Linked DNA regions of Leisingera sp. NJS204. The protein of the gene in region 1 interacts with the protein of each later gene in a pairwise test. Links are inferred from orthologs where the notes say so. Each region holds a gene or a part of one and is shown on either strand. Other genes may lie near its edges. The genes, in order: secA and ybgC.

What was found.
Region 2: the proteins of secA (region 1) and ybgC interact in binary tests that used the Escherichia coli proteins (3 or more experiments, as listed by UniProt). The link is inferred for Leisingera sp. NJS204 from one-to-one orthologs.

Annotation. Positions count from the first base shown.
Region 1 is NZ_CP035417.1:4,040,579-4,050,080, reverse strand. The notes cover bases 1,936-5,231. They hold secA (preprotein translocase subunit SecA), read left to right. Parts: upstream 1,936-2,328; coding sequence 2,329-5,031; downstream 5,032-5,231. Other genes in these bases: ETW24_RS19675 (peptidylprolyl isomerase), read right to left, coding at 1,936-2,151. Outside these bases: 8-oxo-dGTP diphosphatase MutT, read right to left, coding at 1-74; bifunctional glutamate N-acetyltransferase/amino-acid acetyltransferase ArgJ, read right to left, coding at 71-1,297; more of ETW24_RS19675, read right to left, coding at 1,300-1,935; ETW24_RS19665 (hypothetical protein), read left to right, coding at 5,342-6,244; ETW24_RS19660 (phosphate ABC transporter substrate-binding/OmpA family protein), read left to right, coding at 6,269-7,822; RadC family protein, read right to left, coding at 7,924-8,688; molecular chaperone DnaJ, read right to left, coding at 8,951-9,502. UniProt on the Escherichia coli protein: Required for protein export, interacts with the SecYEG preprotein conducting channel.
Region 2 is NZ_CP035417.1:2,988,022-3,005,030, reverse strand. Bases 8,329-11,057 are described here. They hold ybgC (tol-pal system-associated acyl-CoA thioesterase), read left to right. Parts: upstream 8,329-9,365; coding sequence 9,366-9,749; downstream 9,750-11,057. Other genes in these bases: tolR (protein TolR), read left to right, coding at 10,554-11,045; tolQ (protein TolQ), read left to right, coding at 9,855-10,550; thpR (RNA 2',3'-cyclic phosphodiesterase), read left to right, coding at 8,762-9,304; ETW24_RS14740 (hypothetical protein), read left to right, coding at 8,329-8,762. In the rest of the region: ETW24_RS14785 (primosomal protein N'), read left to right, coding at 1-654; ETW24_RS14780 (YeeE/YedE family protein), read right to left, coding at 794-1,855; ETW24_RS14775 (MFS transporter), read left to right, coding at 1,978-3,213; ETW24_RS14770 (50S ribosomal protein L11 methyltransferase), read left to right, coding at 3,360-4,232; ETW24_RS14765 (hypothetical protein), read left to right, coding at 4,336-4,680; ETW24_RS14760 (DUF1127 domain-containing protein), read right to left, coding at 4,848-5,066; crossover junction endodeoxyribonuclease RuvC, read left to right, coding at 5,393-5,890; Holliday junction branch migration protein RuvA, read left to right, coding at 5,904-6,593; Holliday junction branch migration DNA helicase RuvB, read left to right, coding at 6,738-7,769; more of ETW24_RS14740, read left to right, coding at 8,094-8,328; ETW24_RS14715 (energy transducer TonB), read left to right, coding at 11,061-12,200; Tol-Pal system beta propeller repeat protein TolB, read left to right, coding at 12,197-13,522; peptidoglycan-associated lipoprotein Pal, read left to right, coding at 13,614-14,123; tol-pal system protein YbgF, read left to right, coding at 14,128-14,958; tRNA lysidine(34) synthetase TilS, read left to right, coding at 14,955-16,208; ATP-dependent zinc metalloprotease FtsH, read left to right, coding at 16,287-17,009.

The DNA.
Region 1 (9,502 bases):
TCGGGGCGCTGCGCCAGCAGCACGCGCCCGTCCACGTCGATAAGCGCAACAGCGGAAACAAGGATCACCTTCATGACCGGTAATCCGCGTTGATCGAGATATACTGATGGGTCAGATCGCAGGTCCAAACCGTTGCTTTGCCGGCACCCAGTCCCAAGCCTACTTTGATGGTGATCTCTTGTTTTTTCATCTCTGCTGCGCCCAGATCTTCCTTGTAGTCTGGTGCGACCCAGCCTTTTTCGGCCACCAGCACATTGCCAAATGAGATTGACAGCAGGTCCCGGTCGGCAGCCGCGCCGGATTTGCCGATCGCCATTACCACGCGGCCCCAGTTCGGGTCCTCGCCCGCAATCGCGGTTTTCACCAGCGGCGAGTTGGCGATAGCTAGGCCATGCACCTTTGCATCCGCATCCGAAGCTGCGCCGGTCACCTGGATTTCCACAAATTTGGTCGCGCCCTCGCCATCGCGCACCACCTGGTGTGACAGGTCTAGCATGACCCGCTCCAGGCCTGCCGCAAACTCCGCGTTTCCAGTCGCGTCGATGCCCGAAGCGCCGGTGGCGCACAGCATCAGGCTGTCGGACGTAGAGGTGTCGCTGTCCACGGTGATGCAATTGAAAGTCCGGTTGCAGATCTCAGCGAGCTGTTCCTGCAGGTCGGCTTGCCCGACCTTCGCATCGGTGAAAATGTAGACCAGCATGGTTGCCATATCCGGCGCAATCATGCCTGAACCCTTGGCGATGCCGGCGATCTTGACTGTCTGGCCGCCGATCCCCACCGTGGCGCTGGCGCCTTTGGCAAAGGTGTCGGTGGTCATGATCGCCTGGGCGGCATCTTCCAGCGTGCCTTCATCCAAGGCATCGTTCAGTTCGCTGACCTTCGCGACAATCCGGTCATGCGGCAGCGGCTCGCCGATGACACCGGTGGAGGCAGTAAAAACACGCCTGGAAGGCAGGCCGGTTGCCTGTGCAACTGCAGTGGTGATCTCCGCAACCGAGCTTTGCCCGAAATGACCGGTGAAGGCATTGGAATTGCCGGAGTTCACCAGAATTGCCGCACCGGCATCAGCATTGCCGCCCAGCTTGGCTTGGCAGTCCAGAACCGGGGCAGAACGGGTCTTGGAGCGGGTGAAAACCCCTGCAACCGCAGTGCCCGGGTCCATCACTGCCAGCATCACATCGGTCCGGCCCTGATACTTGACCCCGGCCGCGGCTGATGCAAAACGCACGCCCTTGATCACCGGAAGATCGGGGAAGCTGGCAGGTGCCAGCGGCGAGACGGGCATGGGGGCGGCCATGATCAGTTCCTAACCAGGCTAAGGTCTTTGAGAATTGCCGGATTCAGATCCTCAATCTCAGACCGTTCGATTTCGGCGGACGCGGTCAGTTCATTCACGCTCTCTTCCACTGCCTTTTGGCGCAATTCCTCGGCCAGCTGTGCCCGCACTTCTTCAAACTCGGGGGCTTCGGTCTTGCGGCGCTCGCGCAGCAGAATCACATGCCAGCCGAACTGGGTTTTCACGGGTCCTGAAATTTCGCCCGAATGAAGCTTCAGAACGGCATCTTCGAACTCCGGCACCATTCGGCCTGTGGTGAACCAGCCCAGATCGCCGCCGCTGGGACCGGAGGGGCCGGTGGATTTTTCCTTGGCAAGCGTGGCGAAATCGGCGCCGGCGTCCAGCTCCTTTTTGACGTCCTGTGCGTCTTCTTCACTTTCGACGAGGATATGGGCGGCATGAAACTCGTCTCCACCGTCACCGGAAGAGTATTTTCCGTCATAGGCGGCACGCAGCGCATCCTCGCTGCTGGCCTTTTCCATGATCATATCGATCACGTTGGCGGCCAGCATGGCGCGCTCTTCGTTTTCAACGGACAATTGCACGTAACGAGGCACTTCGCCGTGCAGCTGCTGTTTCAGCGCGGTTTGCTGAACCAGCTGATCCAGGATGGCATTGTAGAGCACGTCATCAGGCAGCTGTTTGTACTGGTCGGGCAGGTTTTCGCGGGCCATGACCATATGGCCGATGGTGATATCTTCGCCATTGACCGAGGCAACAACCGTGTTGGCATGTGGCGCAGCAACTGCGGCCAGCGGCAACGCAGTACAGGCTGCCACCGCCATGCCGCGCAGAAAAGTGAGACCTTTACGCATTGAAACCTTCCTATTCCTAGGCCGCATAGGGGCCTGCCGTTGACACTCTATACCCTGCCGCTTACATCGCCTTGAGGCCATTGGCAGGACCGTCTTTCCACCATTGTTTATGGGTTGCGGACACGGCGGGCAAGCCTGCCCGATGCAAAGGCCGGACATAGGATCGCTGGAGAAAACATGCTGGGTTTCGGAACACTCGCCAAAAAGGTTTTCGGCACGCCGAATGACCGTAAGATCAAGGCGACACGGCCGCTGATTGCACAGATCAACGCGCTGGAGGATATGTTCGCGAAGCTCAGCGATGACGGGCTGAAGGACAAGACTGAGGAGCTGCGCAAGCGCGCATTGGGCGGTGAAAGCCTGGACGCGCTGCTGCCCGAAGCCTTTGCCAACGTGCGTGAAGCGGCCAAACGTGCGCTGGGTCTGCGGGCTTTTGATACCCAGCTGATGGGCGGTATTTTCCTGCATCAGGGTAACATTTCCGAGATGAAGACCGGCGAGGGCAAGACCCTGGTGGCGACCTTCCCGGCCTATCTGAATGCGCTGACCGGCAAGGGCGTGCATGTGGTAACGGTGAACGAATACCTGGCCACGCGGGATAGTGAATGGATGGGCAAGGTGTTTGCGCAGCTGGGCATGACCACCGGCGTGATCTGGTCGGGGCAAGCCGACGCCGAGAAGATGGCCGCCTATGACAGCGACGTCACCTATACCACCAACAACGAACTGGGTTTCGACTATCTGCGCGACAACATGAAACCGTCGCTGGACCAGGTGTTTCAGAAGCAGCACAACTTTGCCATCGTCGATGAGGTCGACTCGATCCTGATCGACGAGGCCCGTACTCCGCTGATCATCTCCGGCCCGGCCGAAGACAGGTCCGAACTCTATTCAACTATCGACAAAGTGATCCCGCTATTGTCGGAAGAACACTATGAGATCGACGAGAAAACCCGTGGTGTGACCTTTACTGAGGACGGCAATGAATACCTGGAGCAGACGCTGCGCGAGCACGGGCTGCTGGAAGAGGATGCCTCGCTCTACGATCCGGAAAGCACCACGGTTGTCCACCACGTGAACCAGGCCCTGCGTGCGCACAAGCTGTTCCAGCGGGACAAGGATTATATCGTCCGCAATGGCGAAGTTGTTCTGATCGATGAGTTCACTGGCCGTATGATGCCGGGCCGCCGCCTGTCCGAAGGATTGCACCAGGCCATCGAGGCCAAGGAAGAGGTCAATATCGAGCCGGAGAATACCACACTGGCCTCGGTTACCTTCCAAAATTACTTCCGGCTTTATGACAAGCTCTCGGGCATGACCGGCACTGCGATGACCGAGGCTGATGAGTTCGCCGAGATCTACAGCCTGGGTGTGGTTGAAGTGCCGACCAACCGCCCGATTGCGCGGGTGGATGAGGACGATCAGGTGTACCGCACCGCCCGTGAGAAATATGAGGCGATGATCAAGGAAGCCAAGGTAGCGCATGCAAAGGGCCAGCCGGTTCTGCTTGGCACGACCTCGATCGAGAAATCCGAACTGCTGAGCCAGATGCTGCAGCAGGACGGCATCCCGCACAACGTTTTGAACGCCCGCCACCATGAGCAGGAAGCGCAGATCGTTGCTGATGCCGGCCGCTATGGCGCGGTGACCATTGCCACCAACATGGCCGGCCGCGGCACCGATATTCAGCTCGGCGGCAACGTCGAGATGAAAGTGCTGGAAGTGCTGGAGCAGAATCCCGAGGCTGATCCAGCAGAACTGCGCGCGGCCGAAGAAGCCAAACACGCCGAGGAAAAGCAAAAGGTGCTGGACGCAGGCGGGTTGTTTGTGATGGCTTCCGAGCGCCACGAAAGCCGCCGCATCGACAACCAGCTGCGCGGCCGTTCGGGCCGTCAGGGCGATCCGGGCCGGACCCGGTTTTACCTCAGCCTTGAAGACGATCTGATGCGCATTTTCGGCTCGGAACGGCTGGACAAACTGCTGTCATCGCTGGGCATGAAGGAAGGCGAGGCGATCATTCACCCCTGGGTGAATAAATCGCTGGAACGCGCGCAGGCCAAGGTCGAAGGCCGCAACTTCGATATGCGCAAAAACGTTCTGAAGTTCGACGATGTTATGAACGATCAGCGGAAAGTGATCTTCAATCAACGCCGCGAAATTATGGCCGCCGAGGATCTGTCCGAGATTGTCGATGATATGCGTCACGAGGTGATCGACGATCTGCTCGACACCCACATGCCGCCCAAAACCTACGCCGATCAGTGGGACACCGCAGGCCTGCAGGAGCAGGTCCGCGAGATGCTGAGCATTGACGCGCCGGTGGCGGAATGGGCCGCCGAAGAAGGCGTTGATGACGAGCAGATCCGGGAACGTCTGGTCCAGGCTTCTGACAAGATGATGGCGGAAAAAGCCGCGGCCTTTGGTCCGGAAAACATGCGTAACATCGAAAAGCAGGTTCTGCTGCAGACCATAGACAAGAACTGGCGTGAGCATCTGCTGACACTGGAGCATCTGCGCTCGGTGGTGGGTTTCCGCGGCTATGCGCAGCGTGATCCGCTCAATGAATACAAGAACGAAAGCTTTCAGCTGTTCGAAAACATGCTCGATTCCTTGCGTGAAGAAGTGTCCCAGCAGCTTGGCCGCGTGCGTCCGATGACTGAGGAGGAGCAGCAGCAGATGCTGAAGGAAATGGCTGCCCGCCAGGCCGCAATGCAGCAAATGGCAGTCCCGCAGCCAACCGCAGCCGAAGCTTCGGCAGAAGACCCAGCACCGGGTTTCGTGGAGGATGATCCGGCGACCTGGGGCAACCCCTCACGCAATGACAGATGCCCTTGCGGGTCGGGTAAGAAGTTCAAGCACTGCCACGGCAGCCTGGCCTGAAACCTGAAGAAGACATGTAGGTTCCATTTTGAACCTGCGTCCGGCGACGGGCGGGTGATCTCCCGCCCGTCGCTGGTCTTTTGGCAAAGACCGCTTCCGTTGGGCGTGGCGCCGCGCTGTGCGCAGCGCACTTGGCTGCCAAGGGCTTTTGGAGCTGCCAAGGCACGGGGCGTATAATCGGATTTGTTTCCGGGCAGGCAACAAAGATGGCGTGATTGCCGTATTTGCCGGAATCTCTCCTGCTAGCGGCCACAAACTGGCCGGCATTTGCAGACATGCTTCCTTAACCAAACTGGTTCTGGAGGATCTAATGCTAAGCAAACAGGTGATGCTGACAAGCGCGATGACGCTGGCTTGTGCTTTGGGCATCGGATTTTACATGCAGGCGTCTGGCCCGGGCTTGGTGGTCAACGCCGCTATCCGGACTGCTGCGGCTGATCCTGAAATTCCAGCGGAACCCGAAGCTGCTCAGCTGCAGATCGAAAAGATCACCCTGACATCGGCGCCGCCTGCTGCAATTGCGTTGAAAGCGGGCAGCGAGCCAGCAGAACCGGATTACAGAGCGTCCTGCCAGTTGACGGCCAAGGCTGAAGCTGCCCCGATGGCGATGGTTAATCTCATTGTTGAGGCATCCTGCAGGCCAAACGAGCGCTTAACTGTGCATCACAGCGGCATGACCTTTACGGCTGCGCTGGACCACTCAGGCCGGCTCAGCACACTGGTGCCGGCTTTGACCCGAACAGCGGTTTTCATCGCAGAGACTTCAGGTGGCAGCGGAGCTGTCGCCGTTGCAGAGGTAGACGGCGTTGAAACTGTTGAGCGGATTGTTCTTCAATGGACAGGTAACAGCGGTTTCGAAATCCATGCCCGCGAGTTCGGCGCCGCCTATGGCAGCGCTGGCCATGTCTGGCACGGCGCGGCCGGGGCCGGGCAGGTCGTGCGCTTGGGCGATGACAGCCAATTGGCACCGCGTATTGCCGATGTTTACAGCCTGCCAAGTGACACAAGCGAGTCCGGTACCGTGTCTCTGACCGCTGAGGCCGAAGTGACGGCCGCCAATTGCGGCAGGGATGTTTCCGCCCAGGCACTGCAATTGCGCGGTGGACAGCTCACCAGCCGGGATTTGGTGATGGCAATGCCGGATTGCGATGCAATGGGCAGCTTTCTGGTGTTGAATAATCTGGTAGAAGACTTGAAAATCGCATCCAACTGATTTGCGGTAACTTCAGGTATCCATATGACCTTCTTTCGTGCGGCCATTTGCGCCGCACTTTTTCTGGCAGTCTTTGCGCGCGGTCTTGCTGCTCAGGACGTCACCCTGTCTTCCCCGGATGGCGCAGTTGAAATCACTGGCACGCTGCTGGGATTCGACGGCGAGTTTTATCGGGTGCAGACCCAGTTCGGCGAACTCACCGTCGATGGTTCAGGCGTTGCGTGCGATGGGCCAGGCTGCCCCAGTCTGTCCGGATTTGTTTCGGAAATCACTTTGGCCGGTTCTTCCGCCATGTCAGAAGTTCTGATGCCTGCGCTGATTGAAGGCTTCGCCCTGCGAAATGGCTATCAGACTCACTTGGAGGCATTGCCCGACGGGAATTTCAGTCATGTCCTGCTGCGCGGGCAAAAGCCGGCCGCACGTTTCACTTTCCTGGCCAGTAATACCGATGGAGGATTTGCGGCTCTTATCGCGGATGAGGCGGATGTGGCGATGGCATTGCGGGAAATCCGGCCGCTTGAACAAAAGGCCGCCCGTGCCGCAGGACTGGGTGATCTGACCGGCCCGGGCCGCAGCCGTGTTCTCGCGTTGGACGCCTTTGTGCCGGTTGTGGCGCCCAGCAACCCGGTGCGCGAGATTTCCTTGCTTCAACTGGCAGGAATATATTCCGGTCAGATCACTAACTGGCAAACGGTTGGCGGTCCTGATGCCCCGATTTCGCTGCATATGCCGGTTTCCGGCTCCGGCCTCGCCCAGGCGGTGGAGGATCGGCTGATGGTGCCTTTTGGAGCTGGGTTCACAACACGAATCCGCCGCCATGACCGCAGCAGCACACTTGCCCGCCGGGTTCTCGTCGATCCCTTTGCCATAGGCATCGCCAGCTTTGCCGAGAAAGGCGCGGCGCGGATGCTGACTTTGACCGGCCCTTGCGGGTTCTCTCTGCAGGCCAGCCGCCGGGCAGTAAAGACTGAAGACTATCCGCTGACGGTTCCCATGTTCCTTTACCTGCCGGCCCGCCGCCTGCCCAAGATTGCGCGGGATTTCCTGGCTTATGTACGGGGGCCTGCGGCGCAGGCAGTCATTCGCCGGGCAGGATTTGTCGATCAGGCGCCAGAACGGATCCCGGTCAGCCGCCAGGGCCGCCGCCTGGCAAATGCGATTCTGGCTTCAAAGGAAAAATCCGGACTGGAGGAACTTCAGCGGCTGGTGACCCTGCTGGGCGGGATGCGGCGGTTGACCATCTCGTTCCGGTTCGAACCTGGATCAGCGCGCCCTGATGCGCAGTCCCGCAGCAACGTCGAGCAGCTGGCCCGCGCGCTGGAGGCAGGAGAGTTTGACGGAAAAGAAATTGTTTTTGCTGGGTTTTCTGATGGGGTCGGGCCATCTGAAGGCAATCGGCGGATTGCTCTGAAGCGGGCTGGCGCGGTTCGGGATGCGGTGATCAAAGCAGCAGAGACGGCAGATGCAACCCGGGTGCAGATCAGCACACATGGCTTTGGCGAGGCCCTGCCGATGGCCTGTGACGACAGCGAATGGGGGCGGCAGATCAACCGCCGGGTTGAGGTTTGGGTGCGCTGAGTACCGGGGCGGAGGGCGGGCTCCCGCGCATTTGACACGGCATCAGCGATGCCTTGTAAATCCTTGGGCCGGGCACCGCGCTGGCGCGCGCTGCGGCAGCGCTAGAGAAGCCCGCGGGCGCGAAAGCTTAACTCGGTGGATTTACCGATGATCAGGTGGTCGTGCAGGGTGATGCCAAGGGCAGTCAGCGCGGCCTGAACCTGGTTGGTCATACTGAGGTCGCTGTCCGAAGGTGTGGGGTCGCCGGACGGGTGATTATGAACTAAAATCAGAGCACTAGCGTTGATCTCAAGAGCCCGCTTGGCGACTTCCCGGGGGTAAACCGGGACATGGTCGACGGTGCCTCGCGCCTGTTCTTCGTCGGCGATCAGCACGTTCTTGCGATCCAGGAACAGGATACGGAATTGTTCAGTTTCGCGGTGCGCCATGGTGGTATGGCAGTAGTCCAGCAATGCGTCCCAACTGGAAATCACCTGCCGCTGCATCACGCGGGCGCGGGCCATGCGGTGGGCTGCGGCCTCCAGTACCTTAAGGTCGGTGATCACCGCATCGCCGATGCCCCTGATCTGGGCCAGCCGTTCCGGAGAGGCCGTTACAACCCGGTTGAAATCTCCAAAACTATCAAGAAGCAGCCGGGCCAGAGGCTTGACGTCGCGGCGCGGAATGGAGCGGAACAGGACCAGTTCCAGAAGTTCGTAGTCCGGCATTGCGGCGGCACCGCCCTGCAGGAAACGCTCGCGCAGGCGGGCGCGGTGGTCCTTGATGTAGGAGGGCAGGCGGCCTTGGGGCAGGGGGGCCGCAGGGATTTCGTCGCCGCCGGGAAACAGCGGCAGCGAAACTTCCTCGAATGCGGGATCCTTGGCCATGGCGCCATGGTGGTGCCATCTTGGTTGAGGAAGTGTTAATGCGGGCCGTGTTGCGGCAGCCGGGGGATGACAGGCGTGCACCCCCTGTACACCCCCTATGCGCCGCCGCGGTGCGGCATGGGCTGTGAGAGAGGAAGGGACGGGGCAAAAAGAAAAGCGCCCCGAGTGGGGGGCGCTTTTGATTGAGCCGGTTTAGGTAAATGCCCGGGGCTCCGCCCGTTCGGCCCTGAAACGCTCCCCCGGAGCGTTTCCAGGACGGGCCTCACCCCTTCATGCCGTCCCAGAAGCTTTTCACCGAAGAGAAGAAGCTGCGGGACTCGGGGTTGGTGTTGTCCTCGGACATTTCCTCGAACTCGCGCAGAAGCTCTTTCTGGCGGGCAGTGAGGTTGACCGGGGTTTCCACCGCCAGTTCAATGAACATGTCGCCGGTGGCACCGCCGCGCAGGGCCGGCATACCTTTGCTGCGCAGACGCATCTGACGGCCGGACTGGCTGCCTTCGGGGATCTGGACCCGGCCGCGGCCGCCGTCGATGGTCGGCACCTCGATGGAACCGCCAAGGGCTGCCTTGGCCATGCTGACCGGCACCCGGCAGTACAGGTTGTTGCCGTCGCGCTCGAACAGGGCGTGCGGAGCAACCTCGACAAAGATGTAGAGATCACCGGGAGGGCCGCCGCGCAGGCCTGCTTCGCCTTCGCCTGCCAGGCGGATGCGGGTGCCTGTTTCAACTCCCGCCGGGATGTTCACCGACAGCGAGCGGTCCTTTTCCACCCGGCCGTGGCCGTGGCAGGATTTGCACGGGTTTTTGATGATCTG
Region 2 (17,009 bases), 1.1 Mb from region 1 along the record:
TCCGATCTGTTCAGCTCCGCCCGTGCCCTGAAGAGCCGGATCGAGGAAATTGCGAAGGGGGAGGCCGACATCATCCTCGGCACCCAGCTGGTAGCCAAGGGGCACAACTTTCCGCTGTTGACGCTGGTGGGGGTGATCGACGCCGACCTGGGCCTGCAAGGTTCGGACTTGCGTGCAGCCGAGCGCACTTTTCAGCTGATGCGCCAGGTGGCAGGCCGGGCCGGGCGGGCAGAGCGGCCCGGGGAAGCATTGATGCAGACCTTTCAGCCTGAACATCCGGTGATCCGGGCAATTCTGTCGGGGGACGAGGAGAGCTTCTGGAAAGCCGAGGCTGCTGAGCGCCAGGCCGCCGGCGTGCCGCCTTATGGGCGGATGGCAGGCATCATTCTGTCGGGGCCGGACTTGGCAGCAGTCTTTGACCTGGGCAATGCGATGGCCCGCAACGACGGTCCGTTGCGCCAGATCGGTGCGCAGGTATTCGGCCCGGCCCCAGCACCCATCGCCCGCGTCCGCGGCCGCCACCGGGTGCGGCTGCTGATCAAGGCGGCAAAGGGCGTGCCGTTGCAAGCGGCGATCGCCCGCTGGACCGCGCCCTTGCGTCTCAAAGGGGACTTGCGGCTGAGCATTGATATTGATCCTCAGAGTTTCTTTTGATGCCGGGATGAAAGGGGGGCTCCGCCCCCGGCCTGCGGCCTCCCCCGGGATATTTTGAGCAAGAAGAAGGCTGGCCCCCTTGTTCTTCTGGTTTAAAATATCCCGGAGCGCGAGGCAGAGCCTCGCATCTATCGTTTGATCAAACCCGCAGAATTTCGGCGTGATCTCTGATCAGCAAGCTGGTAGCGACCGCCCCGGCCCACATGCAGAACAGCGCGGCCCAGGCGGTGCCAGTGAAAATCGAACCGCCGGTGACACCTGCTCCGATCGCGCAGCCGCCGGCCAGCATGCCGCCAAAACCCATCAAAGCCGCGCCAATCATTGCCTTGCGCATGGTGGAGGGGCTGTCAAAGGCCTGCAGTTTCATTTCTCCGGCCAGCGCCGCGGCCAGCATTGCGCCGATGAACACGCCGGGAACCAGGCCGATGTCAAACTCGAGAACTGCATTGCGGTCAAGGAAGAACATCAATGTGCGCGCCGATGGTCCGGTGAAGGTGGCGCTCTCGATTTGCACCGGATCAAAGCTGACCTGACTGAGCGCATAAGTCAGCACCCACCCCAGCGCGACAGCAAACCCAACGCCGGAGGCAAAGATCAGTCTTTTTGCGCCGATCCGGTTGCGCTGCGCTAACACCAGCGCCAAAGCGGCGGTGGCTAGGCCCAGTGCCAGCCCGCCCGCCTTTGGCAGCCCCAGCGCGGCCAGGAGATCCAGATTGCGCCCGCCTTCGGTAATCCAGAGCCCGGCAAGCCAGTCCCGGGAAGGCGACAGCTGGCCGGACAGGCTCATTTGCGCGACAACGGCGAAGATCAGCCCCGACACAACCGAGCGCAGGTTGCCGGTGGCTGCCAGCACCAGCAGCCGCCCTGAACAGCCGCGCGCCAGCACCATGCCGCCGCCGAACATCAGCCCGCCCAGAATGGCACCGGACCAACTGCCGGGCACCGCCATCATCCTTGCATCGGCGCTGTCCATCAGGTCAAGCATCTGCGCCGCCTGCACCCAGACAACAGCCGTGGAGAAGGTCAGCAGCCAAACCGCAACCTTGTCCCCCAGGCGGCCGCTGGCGAATTCGACCGTAGCTGCCCGCAGGCAGAAGCGCGATCTTTGCGCCGCCATCCCGAAGACAGCGCCGGTCAGAAGCCCGAACAACGCGGCGGCAGGGGCCTCACCGATATGTTCAACCAAAGGAACCAGATCCATCACAAATCTCCCATTCACGAATGGTGATATGTTTATGCGGCCACCTCTGCATTGATGCAGATCAGATGTGCATTGGCCGCTGCCCTCTCGCCAAACCCCGTTGGGGAGCGTAGATGCTGGATATGTTCAAGCCCATGCCCCTGCTTGAGGCGCAAAGCCTCCCCTTCTGGCGCCGTCCCATGGTGCTGCTGTTTGTGATGGCGCTGGCGATGCCGATCGCCTTCAATGCCTGGAGCGCATTGCTCAACAATTTCGTAATCGAGGCAGCGCAATTCGACGGCGCCGATATTGGCCTGTTGCATACGGTGCGGGAGATCCCGGGTTTCCTGGCCGTCGGCGTGATTGCGGTGATCCTGTTTGTGCGCGAGCAGGTGCTGGGGCTGATCTCGCTTGCCTTGCTGGGAGTGGCCACAGCTGTCACCGCCTGGTTCCCGTCTCTGGGCGGGTTGCTGATGGTGACGCTGCTCAGCTCCATCGGCTTTCATTATTATGAGACGGTGAACCAGTCGCTGCAGCTGCAGTGGCTGTCCAAGGAAAAGGCGCCGCAGACGCTGGGCTGGCTGGTGGCTGCTGGATCAGCGGCGACGCTGGTGGTCTACGGCCTCATCGTGCTGACCTGGGACCGGTTTGATCTGGCCTATAATACTGTCTTTCTGGCCGCAGGCGGGGCAACGGCGCTGATCGCGCTGTTTGCGCTGGTTGCCTACCCGCAGTTTGATGCGCCGCATCCGCAGACCAAGAAGCTGATCCTGCGCAAACGCTATTGGCTGTACTATGCGCTGCAGTTCATGGCCGGCGCGCGGCGGCAGATCTTTGTGGTTTTTGCTGGCTTCATGATGGTCGAAAAATTCGGCTTTGATGTGCATGAGTTGACCGGGCTTTACCTGATCAACCTGGTGATCAACATTGTCTTGGCGCCAATGCTGGGCAAGGCAGTGGCCATGTTCGGCGAGCGCCGGACGCTGATTTTCGAATACACCGGGCTGGCGATTGTCTTTGCGGCCTATGGCGGGATCTACTGGTTCGGCTGGGGGGTGGCGGTTGCGGCGGTGCTCTACGTGATCGACCATGTGCTGTTTGCCTTGGCGCTGGCGCTGAAAACCTATTTCCAGAAAATCGCCGATCCCGGGGATATCGCACCAACCGCAGCGGTGGCCTTTACCATTAACCATATTGCAGCGGTGTTTCTGCCGGTGCTGCTGGGTCTTTTGTGGGTACTGTCGCCCGGAATGGTCTTTGTGCTGGCGGCGGCCATGGCGCTGGTGTCGCTGTCCCTGTCGCTGCTGATCCCGCGCCATCCGGAACCTGGCAATGAGACCATTTTCAGCAAATACGCAAGCCCGGCGCCGGCAGAATAGTCCAGCAGCCCCGTGGCGCCAGCCGCGGGGCGAGCGCCCGCGCTCACTGTGTGCGCGGGCGCTGCCTGGCCTGCGGCCAGGCCGGGGTGCTTGACGCGGGCGGCGCGGCGACCTAGGCGCTGGGCAACAGTTTCAGGAGAGACGCCATGCCCACATTCACTGCCCTCACCACGCTCACCGGAAAAACCCAGGCCGAAGCGCTGGGCGAAGCCATGGAACGCCTGACCCCGGAACCCAGCGGTGTGGGCGTCTTTGAGATGGAGGACGGCTCGGGCCTGTGGGAAGTTGGCGGCTACTTTACCGATGCTCCGGATGCGGCCGGTCTTGCACTGCTGGCCTCGATGCATGAAGCCAAGCCCTTTGTGGTTTCGGAACTGCCGGAAACCGACTGGGTCGCCCATGTGCGCCGCGAACTGGCGCCGGTCGAAGCGGGGCGCTTTTTTGTCTATGGCTCGCATGACGCGGACAAGCTGCCTGCGGACCGGATCCCGCTGCTGATCGAGGCGGCGATGGCCTTTGGCACCGGCCACCACGGCACCACGCTGGGCTGCCTCAAGGCGCTGGATCATCTGTTGGATCAAGGCTTTCATGGCGAAAAGGTGGCCGACATCGGCTGCGGCACCGCGGTGCTGGCAATGGCGGCAGCCCGGGTCTGGGACGGCACCATTCTGGCCAGCGACATCGACCAGGTGGCGGTTGAAGTCGCCGAAGCAAACCTTAAGGCCAATGGCATGGAAGGCCAGGTTGCCTGTGTGGAAGCCGCTGGTTTTGATCACCCGGATCTGCAGGCGCAGGCGCCGTTCGACCTCATCTTCGCCAATATTCTGAAGGGCCCTCTGGTGGCATTGGCGCCGGATGTCGCTGCGAATCTGCGGCCCGGCGGCTATGCGATTCTCTCGGGCATTTTGAACGAGCAGGCCGAGGACGTGGTTAACGTTTATGCGCAGAACGGCATCAATCCCGAGCGCCGGGATGAAATTGGTGAATGGACAACGTTACTTCTCCGTAAAGCGGGCTGATTGACTTAACTTTGCGGCGAATTTGAATGGTTTGCCGCATTTTCGCCCCAATTCGAGCCAAAGATGGGCCATCCGCTGGTGGGGGCCAGTTCGGAGGCTCGTAATGGGCGAACATCGTGATCAGTTCCAGGCGCGTTTGAAGCACATCAACCGCAAACATGAAGCCCTTTCCGCGGGCTATTCCGCAAATCTGCGGCCGGACGGGCTGCTGGTGGTAAAGCCGCAACGGCTGCAATCCCGGATTTCAGGACGCTCGCTGATTTTCTTCGCGGCGGCGTTTTTGCTGTTCAAGGGCTTCCTGATGGCGGCGCTTGGCTTTGGCAGCTATGACGCGCGGGTGCAGACGCTGGCCGGCGGCAGCGGCATTGAACGCGCGGGCGCCTTCCTGATGCAGGCAGACCCGGTGTCAGTCTTCTTGGCCCGGAAAATCGGGCCCGTTCTGCGCTGACAGCAATGCGGGCAGGGGGCAAAAAGGCCGCTGGTAGGGGGAGCCGGCGGCCTTTTTGCGGCGCGGTCTTGCCGTGCAATCCGGCAACAAAAAACGCCGCGGCCTTGTCAGGTCCGCGGCGTTTCCCTAGTCGCCCCGAGGGAGGAGGCAGGGCGGAAAAAGGGGGCTCAGAAAGCAGTTTTGCCAGTGGCAACGGCTTCGATGTCGCCGCGCGACATGCCGATGTCGGCCAGCTCGCGGTCGGTCAGGCCCGACAGGGCGTTGCGGGTTGCACGGGCGTCATTCCAGGCAGCAAACATGCCGGTTGCGGTTGCAACCAGTGCGCCGAAGCGGCCAAACAGGCCGGTGGAGCCATAGGTGGTGCGGGTAGTGTCAAATGCGGCCATATCCGTGTCCTCTGATCTGGTGTTGGCTTCGTCGCTATGTTGCGATGGCGGGCATCTAGTGAGGAAAATCCAACCCGGCAAGATCCGAAATTGCATGCGTCATATGCACAGTGCGCATAGCTTTGCGCCTTAATAACAAGGGCGCTTTGCCTGCGCGCTGCTTTTGCCGGGAAATGTCGTTCCGCCTATTGCGGAAGGTCGGTTTCAGGACAGGATTTGCTTCCCTGGCGGCGCGCGGCGCGCAGGGAAAGCAATTGGACATGTTCGCGTTTTGTGCTAATCGTTGGAAAAATAATTGCAAAGAGCAGACGGGGACCGGGCACATCATGCGGATTCTGGGAATTGATCCGGGGCTGCGCACCCTTGGATGGGGGGTCATCGAATCAAATGGCCCGCGGCTGAGCCATGTTGCCAACGGCCATTGCTGCTCGGATGGCGATGATCTGGGCGAGCGTCTTCTGTCGCTGCACAATCAGGTCACCGAAATCATTGAGGCCTATGCCCCGGATCAGGCCGCGATCGAACAGACCTTTGTGAACAAGGACGGTGCCGGCACCCTGAAACTGGGTCAGGCGCGCGGAGTTGCGCTGCTGACGCTCGCCAAGGCAGGCTTGCCGGTGGGCGAATATGCCCCCAACCGGGTCAAAAAGACTGTGGTCGGCGTGGGGCACGCCGAAAAGGAGCAGGTCATGCATATGGTCAAACTGCAGCTGCCCGGCTGTGCGCCCAAGGGTGCCGATGCAGCGGATGCACTGGCGATTGCCATCTGCCATGCTTATTACGGCGGCACGTCGCAACGGCAGCTGAAGGAGAAACGCGCATGATTGGCAGGCTGGCATGATCGGCAAACTGACAGGCCGCCTCGACTACCGGTCGCAGGACCACGTGCTGATCGACGTGCGCGGTGTCGGCTATATCGTCTATTGCTCCGACCGCACCATGGCGGCGCTGCCGGGCACAGGCGAAGCGATCGCGCTTTATACCGAGATGGTGGTGCGCGAAGACCTGATGCAGCTTTATGGTTTCACCTCTTTGGTGGAGAAGGAATGGCACCGGCTGCTGACCTCGGTGCAGGGGGTCGGGGCCAAGGTTTCGCTGGCCATTCTCGGCACGCTGGGGCCGGACGGGGTCAGCCGGGCGATTGCTTTAGGCGACTGGGCGTCGGTGAAGGCGGCCAAGGGCGTCGGCCCCAAGACCGCGCAGCGCATCGTGCTGGACCTCAAGGACAAGGCGCCGGGTGTGATGGCCATGGGGGGCGCTGTGGCGGATGCGATGGACGGCCCCGGGCTGGAGGTGGTCGAGGACGCCGGGCCGGCACCTGCTGCCAAACCGGCCCGCAAGGCGCCGCCAAAGAAACCCACTGGTGCCGCTGCGGCGTCGGCCGGGGCGCTGTCGGCGTTGGGCAATCTCGGCTATGGTCCGTCGGACGCGGCGGCAGCGGTGGCTGAGGCTGCGGCCACCTATCCGGATGCGGATGAAGCAGAGCTGATCCGCGCGGCGCTGCGGCTGCTGGCGCCGAAGGGGTGAAGATGAAACACCAAGGGCAGCGCCCGACGCTGGGCGGGTGCGAAGCGCCCTCCCGTCAAACCAAAGGTTTGCCTTCGGCAAAACGGGAGGGTCGGGCGCTGCCCGGCCTTCAGCCGGGTGGGACATATCAGAGAGACCTGTACCATGATTGACGCCGACCCCGCTCTGCGCCCCGAACCGCTGCCTGAGGACAGTTCAGCCGAAAACGACCGTGCCTTGCGTCCGCAGGGTCTTGGTGAATTCATCGGCCAGGCCGAAGCCCGCGCCAACCTGAAGGTCTTTATTGAATCCGCCCGCCGCCGCGGCGAGGCGATGGACCACACGCTGTTCCACGGCCCTCCCGGCCTTGGCAAGACCACTTTGGCCCAGATTATTGCCCGTGAACTGGGGGTGAATTTCCGCATGACCTCCGGCCCGGTTCTGGCCAAGGCCGGCGACCTGGCAGCGATCCTTACGAATCTTGAAGCCAGCGATGTGCTGTTCATCGACGAAATCCACCGGCTCAACCCGGCGGTGGAGGAGGTGCTTTATCCGGCGATGGAGGATTTCGAGCTGGATCTGGTGATCGGTGAAGGCCCTGCGGCGCGCACCGTGCGGATCGAGTTGCAGCCCTTTACCCTGGTCGGGGCCACCACCCGGATGGGCCTGCTGACCACACCGCTGCGCGACCGCTTCGGCATCCCGACCCGGCTGCAGTTCTATACCATTGACGAGCTGTTCGAGATTGTCCGCCGCAATGCCCGCAAGCTGGGTGCGCCTGCGGATGATGCAGGCGCCCGCGAGATCGCGCGGCGCGCCCGCGGCACCCCCAGGATCGCCGGGCGGCTCTTGCGCCGCGTTGTAGACTTTGCGGTTGTGGAGGGCGATGGCAGGATCTCCCGCGAACTGGCCGATGGCGCGCTGACCCGGCTGGGGGTGGATCAGCTGGGGCTGGATGGCGCCGACCGGCGGTATCTGAACCTGGTGGCCGAGAATTACGGTGGCGGGCCAGTGGGGATCGAGACGATCTCCGCGGCCTTGTCCGAAAGCCGCGACGCGCTGGAAGAGGTGATTGAACCCTTCCTTCTGCAGCAAGGGCTGATACAGCGCACCCCGCGCGGGCGGATGCTGGCGCAAAAGGCCTGGACCCACCTGGGGATGGCGCCGCCGCGTTCCCGGAACGATCTGTTCGGGTAGGCGGCGGAGTATCTACCATTAAGCTGTACCCACCGTGCTTACCTATACTGTGGGGGCGGAAGGTGGAGGCGATGTGCCTGTGTGATGCTCAGGCCAGGTGCTGAGCTGCAGCGCGGCGTTGCCTCCGGCGGGGGTGTTTTTGACCAGAAAGAAGCCGGACCGCATCTGTTTGACGCAATGCTGGATGCGCCGCACCAGCGGCGCACGGCCCAAGGCTGTTTGCGGCGGCTTGGCGCAGCCAGGGGGCCGGACAGGCGCGGGAGCCTCCCCCTTGCCGATGCGCGGCACAGTCGGCATAGACAGAACAGGATCAAGGAGACGCATATGACCGCCCAGCTGCCAGACCTGACGCCCGAACAGATCGAAGCCATGTTCACCCGCCAAGACGGCGCATACGCTTGTGCCCGCTGGGGCCGGCCGGTAGCGCCGATCGTTTTTGGCGTTCAGGACGAGACGCTGAAAACCGTCAAGGGTGCGTTGGAGGCAGTGATGACGCTGGCGGGCCATCAGATGGCGGAGACCGACCCTGAGCTGGGCTCGAACCTGATGTTCTTCTTTTTCCTGGATTGGGATGAACTGCTGGAAGTGCCTGATCTGGACCGGCTGATCCCCGGGCTGGCGCCGCTGGTGGCACGGCTGAAGGCGGCGGATGCCAGCCAGTACCGGGCGTTCCGGTTTGACGATCAGGGGGGCATCAAGGCGGCGTTTGTGTTCCTGCGGATGCAGGGGGCGATGGCGCAGATGCCCGCCGAGACACTGGCGCTGACCCAGGCGGTGCAGGTGGCGCTGATGTGGGGCGATGCGGCCTTTGCTGAAACCTCCCCCTTGGCGGTGCTGCCGGAGACCGGCGCCACTATCCTGCGCCCCGAAATTGCAGGGATCATCGCGGCAGCTTATGACCGGATGATGCCGCTGGCGGCGGACGACAAGTCCCACGCCCTGCGCTTGTTTGCACGGTTGCAAGCGCCGGCGGCGGGGCAACCGCAGTCCTGATGCGGTCTTTCGCGGGCTTGCCGCTGTCTGATGCAGCCCGGATTGCGTTGGAGCGCGTGCAAGAAGAGCTGACCGCAGGGCGGCCGGTGCCTTCAGAGAATATGCATCTGACGCTGGCATTTCTGGATGATCAGCCGGAACAAATGCTGCAAGCCTTGCATCAGGAACTCGCCGCCATCCGCGCTCCGGTTCTGACCCTCAGCATTCAGGGGCTGGAGACCTTTGGCGGCAGGCAGCCGCGGGTGCTGGCTGCCGCGGTGCAAAAGACACCGGAGCTGAGCCGCCTGCGGAACCAAGTGCGCAGTGCCTGTCAGGCGGCGGGAATTGCTTTGGCGCGGGAACGGTTCCGCCCGCATGTGACGCTGGCCCGGTTCCCGCGGTATCTGCAGCCGGGTCAGCTGGAGAAGATCGCCGGCTTCCTGCAAGCGGCGGCGGGCTTCCGGCTGCAGACCGATGCGGAATGCTTTGCGCTATACCAGTCTACGCTGGCCCCCGAAGGCGCGCGCTATGATGTTTTGGCGGAATACCCGCTGGAGAGCTGAGGCGCTTGCGGCGGCCCGGCCCCAGCCATAGATTGCCCGCCAAATCACAGGAGTGCAGAGCATGATCCACGAATTCCCGGTGCGGGTCTACTACGAGGACACCGACATGGGCGGGATCGTCTATCACGCCAACTACCTGCGGTTTATTGAACGTGCGCGCAGCGACTGGGTGCGCGGCATCGGTGTCGATCAGAACGCCATGCGCGAGGCCGGGCGGATCTATGTTGTGCGCCGGATTGAGGCGGATTACCTGGCGCCCGCCAAATTCGACGAGGAGCTGCTTGTCGCCACCGCGCTGCACAATGTGACACCGGCCCGGATGGTGCTGCTTCAAGAGGTCACGCGCGGCGGCCAGCCGCTGTTCCGGGCCCAGGTCACCATTGTCTGCATCACCACAGGCGGCAAGCCTGCGCGGCTTCCGGCAGAGATTCGCGCATTGCAGTAACATTTGGCGCAGTAGCGCCTGTTTTAATGGCCTTTGACATTGAACTGGGCTAGCCTTTGGCCAAATAAGGCCGGAGAAACGGCCGGGAAATCGTAGAGCAGGCGAATGGAAGCAGAAACTCTGGCGCTGGCGCAGGAGATTGATTTCTCCATGTGGGGCCTTTTCGCGCGGGCCACCGTAACCGTGAAACTGGTGATGCTGATGCTGATCGGGGCTTCGGTCTGGTCGTGGGGCATCATCATTCAGAAAACCATCAACTACCGCAAGGCGCGCGGCGAGGCGGATGCCTTTGACCGCGCCTTCTGGTCCGGCAATCCGCTGGATGAGCTGTTCGACCAGGTCGGGGCAAGGCCGCCGGGTCAGGCGGCCCGGATCTTTTCCGCAGGCATGACCGAATGGCGGCGCAGCCACCGCAGCGACGGCGGGCTGATCCCTGGCGCGCAGGCACGCATTGACCGGTCGATGGATGTGGCCATCGCCAAGGAAACCGAAGGGCTGCAAAGCGGCTTGTCGGTTCTGGCTACCGTTGGCTCCACCGCGCCGTTTGTGGGGCTGTTCGGTACTGTCTGGGGCATCATGACCGCCTTTATCGAGATTGCAGAACAGCAGAACACCAACCTTGCCGTGGTGGCGCCCGGCATTGCCGAGGCGCTGATGGCGACCGGGCTGGGCCTGCTGGCGGCCATTCCGGCAGTGGTTTTCTACAATAAGCTGAGCGCGGACAGCGACCGCATCATTGGCGGCTATGAGGGCTTTGCCGATGAGTTCGCCACCATCCTCAGCCGCCAGTTGGATTCCTGAGCTATGGGTGCCGCAGTCCAGCAGCCTTCAGGAGGCAGCAACCGCCGCCGCGGACGCCGCCGCGGACGCGGCAGGGTGATGTCTGAAATCAATGTCACGCCTTTTGTGGATGTGATGCTGGTGCTGCTGATTATCTTTATGGTGGCGGCACCGCTGATGACGGTCGGCGTGCCGGTAGAGCTGCCCAAGACTGCAGCGGGCGCCTTGCCCGGTGATGAGGAAGAGCCGCTGACTGTCACGATGACCGCCGAGGGTGGTGTTGAAATCCAGACCACGCCGGTTTCGCGCGATGAACTGGTGCCCAAGCTGCGGGCGATTGCGGCCGAGCGCAGCTCGGACCGGGTGTTTCTGCGGGCGGATGGCAGGATCGCCTATGCGGATGTCATGCAGGTGATGGGCGCGCTGAACGCAGGCGGGTTTTCCAACGTGGGGCTGGTGACGGACACCGGCGGCCCGGCCCTGGACGGGCAGCCGTCTGAGGGTGCAGGGCAGTAAGCGGGGACGCGGGCGGTGCAGACCGGAACCAGGATCTCTCTTGCCGGACATGGGCTGTTGATGGGATGGGTTGTCTTTGGCGCCTGGTTCCCCTCCGAACCTTTGCCGTCCCGGGTTCAGCAGGTGGCGCTGATATCGGCGGAGCAGTTTGAAAAGCTCAGCCAGCAGCGCCAGGCGCCGCAAGTCGCCCCCGAACCTGCACCGTTGAATGAACCGGCCGAAGTGCAGCCCGCACCCGAGCCCGCGCCGCAGCCGGACCCGGAGCCGGAAACCGTTCAGCCCGAACCGGTCGCGCCGGCGGCGCCGGATCCGCAAGTGACAGAGATCCCCGAGCCGCAGCCCGAGCCGGATGTGCCGGACACGCCGCCTGCAGCGGCTGAGGAGCCGGAGATAGCTGCGCTGGTGCCGCAGGTGCGCCCTGAAACTGCGCCGCGCCCGGTGGAGCGTGTCGCGCCTGAGCCTGTTGCGCCACCAGAACCGGACACCAGGGTTGACGATGCTGCCCAGCCGGAAGTGGCACCGGAAGAGGGCGCCGAAACCGAACAGGAGGTGCAGGAGGCCACTGCGCCCGAGGCTGCCAGCGACCGGATTGTGACTGAGGAAAACGAAGGCGAGGACGTTGCAGCCTCCGCTGCGCCGGCAGTATCGGTGCGGCCCAGGACACGGCCGGCCCGGCCGCAGCCGCAACCGGAAGAGGCCGTGGAAGCGGCCCAGCCGGCCGGGCAGGCGCAGCCGGAGACGGAGACGGCGGATACGCCTTCCGCAGTGGAGGATGCCTTGGCAGAAGCCCTGGCAGGTGGTGCCGATGTTGAGGCGCCGGAACCATCCGGCCCGCCGCTGACGCTGGGCGAAAAAGATGCCCTGCGGGTTGCGGTGTCGCAGTGCTGGAATGTGGGGTCGCTGTCGACGGATGCGTTGAACACCACGGTGGTGGTGACGGTGTCGCTGGCACAGGACGGCAAGCCGGACAGCGGCAGCATCCGGATGCTGTCAAGCACCGGCGGGTCGTCATCGGCGGCACAACAGGCCTTTGGGGCCGCTCGGCGGGCAATAATCCGCTGCGGAGCCAAGGGGTTTCAGCTTCCCCCTGAAAAATACGCGCAATGGCGTGATATTGAGATGACATTCAATCCGGAAAGGATGCGGATCAAATGAGGAAAATTCTGGCAGCTGTGCTGATCGGGGCTTCGGCACTGGCCGGGGCGGGCGCCGTTGCGGCGCAGACCGGCCCGCTCCGTATCGAGATCGATCAGGGTGTGATTGAGCCATTGCCCTATGCGGTGCCGGATTTTGTGCCCGAGACCCCTTCGGCTGCGGAGCATGCGGCGCAGATCGCGCGGGTGGTGGCGGCGGATCTCAGCGGCACCGGGTTGTTCCGGGAAGTGCCCGCCAGCGCCCATATCTCCAAGGTGACCGGCTTTGACGATGCGGTGAAATACGCCGACTGGAAAGCGGTGAACGCCCAGGCGCTGATCACTGGCGCCGTCAGCGTCACCGGCAACCGGCTGACGGTGCGGTTCCGCGGCTATGACGTGTTTGCGGAAAAGGAACTGGAAAGCGCGCTGCAATTCTCCGGCACCACCGGCGGCTGGCGGCGGATGGCGCATAAGGTGGCTGATGCGATCTACAGCGAAATCACCGGCGAAAGCGGCTATTTCGACAGCCGGGTGGTCTATGTCTCTGAAAGCGGCCCCAAGAACGACCGCCGCAAGCGGCTGGCGATCATGGATTACGACGGCGCCAATGTGCAGTATCTGACCAACAGTGCGTCTCTTGTGCTGGCACCGCGGTTTTCGCCCACTGGCGACCGGGTGCTGTACACCAGCTATGAGAGCGGCTTTCCGCAGATCCATGTGCTGGATGTCGGCCAGGTGCAGCGCAAAATCCTGTCCAGCGGCGACGGCATCATGAGCTTTGCGCCGCGGTTTGCGCCGGACGGGCGCACGGTGGTTTACTCGCAAACCCAGGGCGGCAACACCGATTTGTTCTCGATGGATATCGGAACCGGGGGCAAGACCCGGCTGACCTCGGCGCCCTCGATCGAGACCGCGCCGTCGTTTTCGCCCGACGGGTCGCAGGTTGTCTTTGAAAGCGACCGCTCGGGCAGTCAGCAGCTTTATGTGATGCCCGCAAGCGGCGGCGAGGCGCGCCGGATCAGCTTTGGCCAGGGGCGCTATGGCACGCCCGTATGGTCGCCGCGCGGCGACATGATTGCCTTTACCAAACAGAACAAGGGCCGGTTCCATATCGGCGTGATGCGCACCGACGGCAGCGAGGAGCGCTTGCTGACTGCCTCGTTCCTGGACGAAGGGCCGACCTGGGCACCCAATGGCCGGGTGATCATGTTCACCCGTGAAAGCCAGGGCAGCACTGGGCGGGCGTTGCTCTATTCGGTGGACATTACGGGGCGCAATCTGAAGCCGGTAAGGACACCGGACGGGGCCTCGGACCCGGCCTGGTCTCCGCTGCAGCAGTAAATGGGCCGTTAAGGCGGGGATACCCGCATAGTACCACCCCCGGGCTTATGCTAGTTTCGGGTTAAGAAACGCAAAGGGATAGGCAGACGATATGAGCGGTTTGAAATTGGCAATGGCGGCGGTGGCCGTGCTGGGGCTGACAGCTTGCAGCAGCAATCCATGGAACGACGATTTGAACGGCGGCGGGGCCGGGGCAGGCGGTGCAGGCGCCGGTGCAGGCGCGCTGGATCCGGCCAGCCCGGCCTATTTCCAGCAGACCGTGGGCGACCGGGTATTGTTTGCAATCGACCAGTCCACCCTGTCGCCTGCAGCCCAGGCAACGCTGCAAGGGCAGTCGCAGTGGCTGGCCCGGAACGCCGATTATGTGGTCACCATCGAAGGCCACGCGGACGAGCAGGGCACCCGCGAATACAACCTTGGCCTGGGTGCGAAACGCGCCAATGCCGCCCGCGAATACCTGATGTCCCAAGGTGTCGCCGGCAGCCGCATCAAGGTGGTAAGCTTCGGCAAGGAACGCCCGCTGGAAATCTGCTCGGACGAGGTCTGCTATTCCAAGAACCGCCGCGCGGTGACGGTTCTGGCAGGCGGGTTGACGGGGTAACGCCATGAAATCTTTGCGCATTGCGCTTTTGGCCTCTGTACTGCTGCTGCCGCTGCCGCTGGCGGCGCAGAATCAGCAGACCCTCGCTGATATCCGTCAGGAGCTGACTGTATTGCACGTCGAGATCCAGCGATTGAAGCGGGAGCTGTCGACTACCGGCGCGCCCTCGGCGGATCTATCCGGTAATACCGTTCTGGACCGGGTCGGCGCGATTGAAAGCGAGCTGCAGCGGCTGACCCTTCAAACCGAGGAGATGAATCACCGGATCGACCGGATTGTCAGCGATGGCACCAACCGGATCGGTGATCTTGAATTCCGGCTGGTCGAGCTGGAAGGCGGCGACATCGGCGCCCTGGGCGAGACGACCACGCTGGGCGGCGGTGAGCTGCCGGTTGCAGGCGCCGGCGCCATTGAGACGGAGGGCACGGGCGGCCCGGCATCAGGTGAGCTGGCAATCGGCGAGCAGGCGGACTTTGACGCTGCTGAAAAACTGCTGTCCGAGGGGCTTTACCAGGATGCGGCGGAGAAATTCGCGGCCTTCAATCAGGTCTATCCGGGCAGCCCGTTGGCGCCGGCCGCCGAATTCAGCCGCGGCAAGGCGTTGGACGGGCTGGGCGACACCCGCGAGGCCGCGCGGGCCTATCTGGCGGCGTTCTCCGGCAATTCCGTCGGGCCGGTGGCCCCCAAGGCGCTGTTTGAGCTGGGCTCGGCACTGGGCCGCCTTGGCCAGACCGATCAGGCCTGCGTGACGCTGACCGAGGTCGGCGTGCGCTTTCCGGGTGCGGCAGAAGAGGCCGAGGCCGCGGCGGAAATGGCCAAGCTGGGCTGTTCTTGACGGGCGTGCGGCGCGATATCCTGCCCCTGGTGCAGAGCCAGTTCCGCTCCGCCCTTCCTGACCGGCTGGGAATCGCTGTCTCGGGCGGCGGTGATTCGATGGCGCTGCTGCATCTGCTGCACGACTGTTTCGCCGGCGGCGAGGTCACGTTGTTTGCAGCCACTGTGGATCACGGGCTGCGTCCGGAAGCGGCGGCAGAGGCAGAGGTTGCAGGGGCGGCGGCAGCCCGGCTTGGCATCAGTCATGCGGTGCTGCGCTGGGAAGACGGGCCGCAAGAGGGCAATCTGCAGAATCAGGCCCGCGAGGCGCGCTATGATCTGCTGACCGGCTGGGCACGGCGCCACGGCATCCCGGTGCTGGCACTGGGCCACACTGCCGATGATCAGGCTGAAACGGTGCTGATGCGGATGGCGCGTGCCTCGGGTGTGACCGGGCTGTCGGGCATGGCAGAGCGGCGCACGCACAACGGCGTGACGCTGCTGCGGCCGCTGCTGGATGTAACCCGCTGCGAATTGCGGGAATATCTGGAAGGCCGTGGCATTGCATGGTCAGAAGACCCGAGCAACGAGGATACCAGATTCGAACGGGTCCGGGTGCGCCGGGCACTGCAGGAACTGGCGCCGCTGGGCCTGACCCCTGCGGTTTTTGCCAAGATTGCCCGCAACATGGCCAAAGCCCGTGAAGCGCTGGACTGGTACGTGTTCCTTGCCGCCCGCGACCTGGCGCATGTTCAGGCGGGGGCCGTTGTCCTGTGCCAGCGCAAATTCCGCACTTTGCCCAGTGAAATCAGCCACCGGCTGCTGGTGCGCTCCATTCAGTGGATTTCCGGCACTGCTTACCCGCCGCGCCGCGTGCCGATGGAAAAAGCCGTTCTGGCGGCCCGCAACGGCGGATCGGCCACATTGGCGGGCTGCCGTCTGGTCACCACCAGCAAACAAATATGGATCTGCCGCGAATATAATTCCGTGCGCGGCGAGGCCTCGCTGCCGGGGCAGGCCTGGGACGGCAGGTGGAAGGTTTTTGGCGGCGACGCAAAGGGTTGCGAGATTCGCGCGCTAGGCCAAAAGGGTCTGCAACTATGCCCGGACTGGCGTGCTGCAGGGATGCCGGGCGCCGTGCTGCAGGCCACTCCGGCAGTGTGGCGGGGCGGGGAATTGGCGGCTGCACCAGCGGCTGGATTTGCCAATGGCTGGTCGGCGGAAACCGCCGGAACCGAAGAAGAGTTCTTTGCATCCCTTTTATCGCATTGAACCTGCTCGAATGATCCTTATTTTAAGCACAACGCAGGCGGCCCGTGTGGCGCGCCTATCTGATAGGGAGAACTTTCCTTGGGCAACGCTCGCAATATCGCCTTCTGGGTTGTTCTGTTTCTGCTGATTCTGGCGCTGTTCAATTTGTTCAGCGGTTCCGGCAGCACGATGCAGAGCCGTGAACGCACTTTCTCGGACTTCGTCAGCTCGGTTGAGACCGGCAAGGTCAGCACCGTCACTCTGGACGGGGAACAGGTGCGCTACACCACGACCGATGGGCAGAACTATGTCACCATCAAACCGGCCGATGCCGAAGTCACAGCACTTCTGATCGACAAGAACATTCCAGTGCGCGCCGAAAAACAGCAGCAGTCGGGCTTTCAGTCCTTCCTGATCACGCTGCTCCCTTTCATTCTGCTGATTGGCGTCTGGATCTATTTCATGAACCGGATGCAGGGCGGCGGCAAAGGCGGTGCCATGGGATTCGGCAAGTCCAAGGCCAAGATGCTGACCGAAAAGCATGGCCGGGTGACCTTTGACGATGTGGCCGGCATTGATGAGGCCAAGGAAGAGCTGGAAGAGATCGTCGAATTCCTGCGCAACCCGCAGAAATTTTCGCGCCTCGGCGGTAAGATCCCCAAGGGGGCGCTGCTGGTCGGCCCTCCGGGCACCGGCAAGACGCTGCTGGCGCGCGCGATTGCTGGCGAGGCCGGTGTGCCGTTCTTCACCATCTCTGGCTCCGACTTTGTGGAAATGTTCGTTGGTGTCGGCGCGTCCCGTGTGCGCGACATGTTCGAGCAG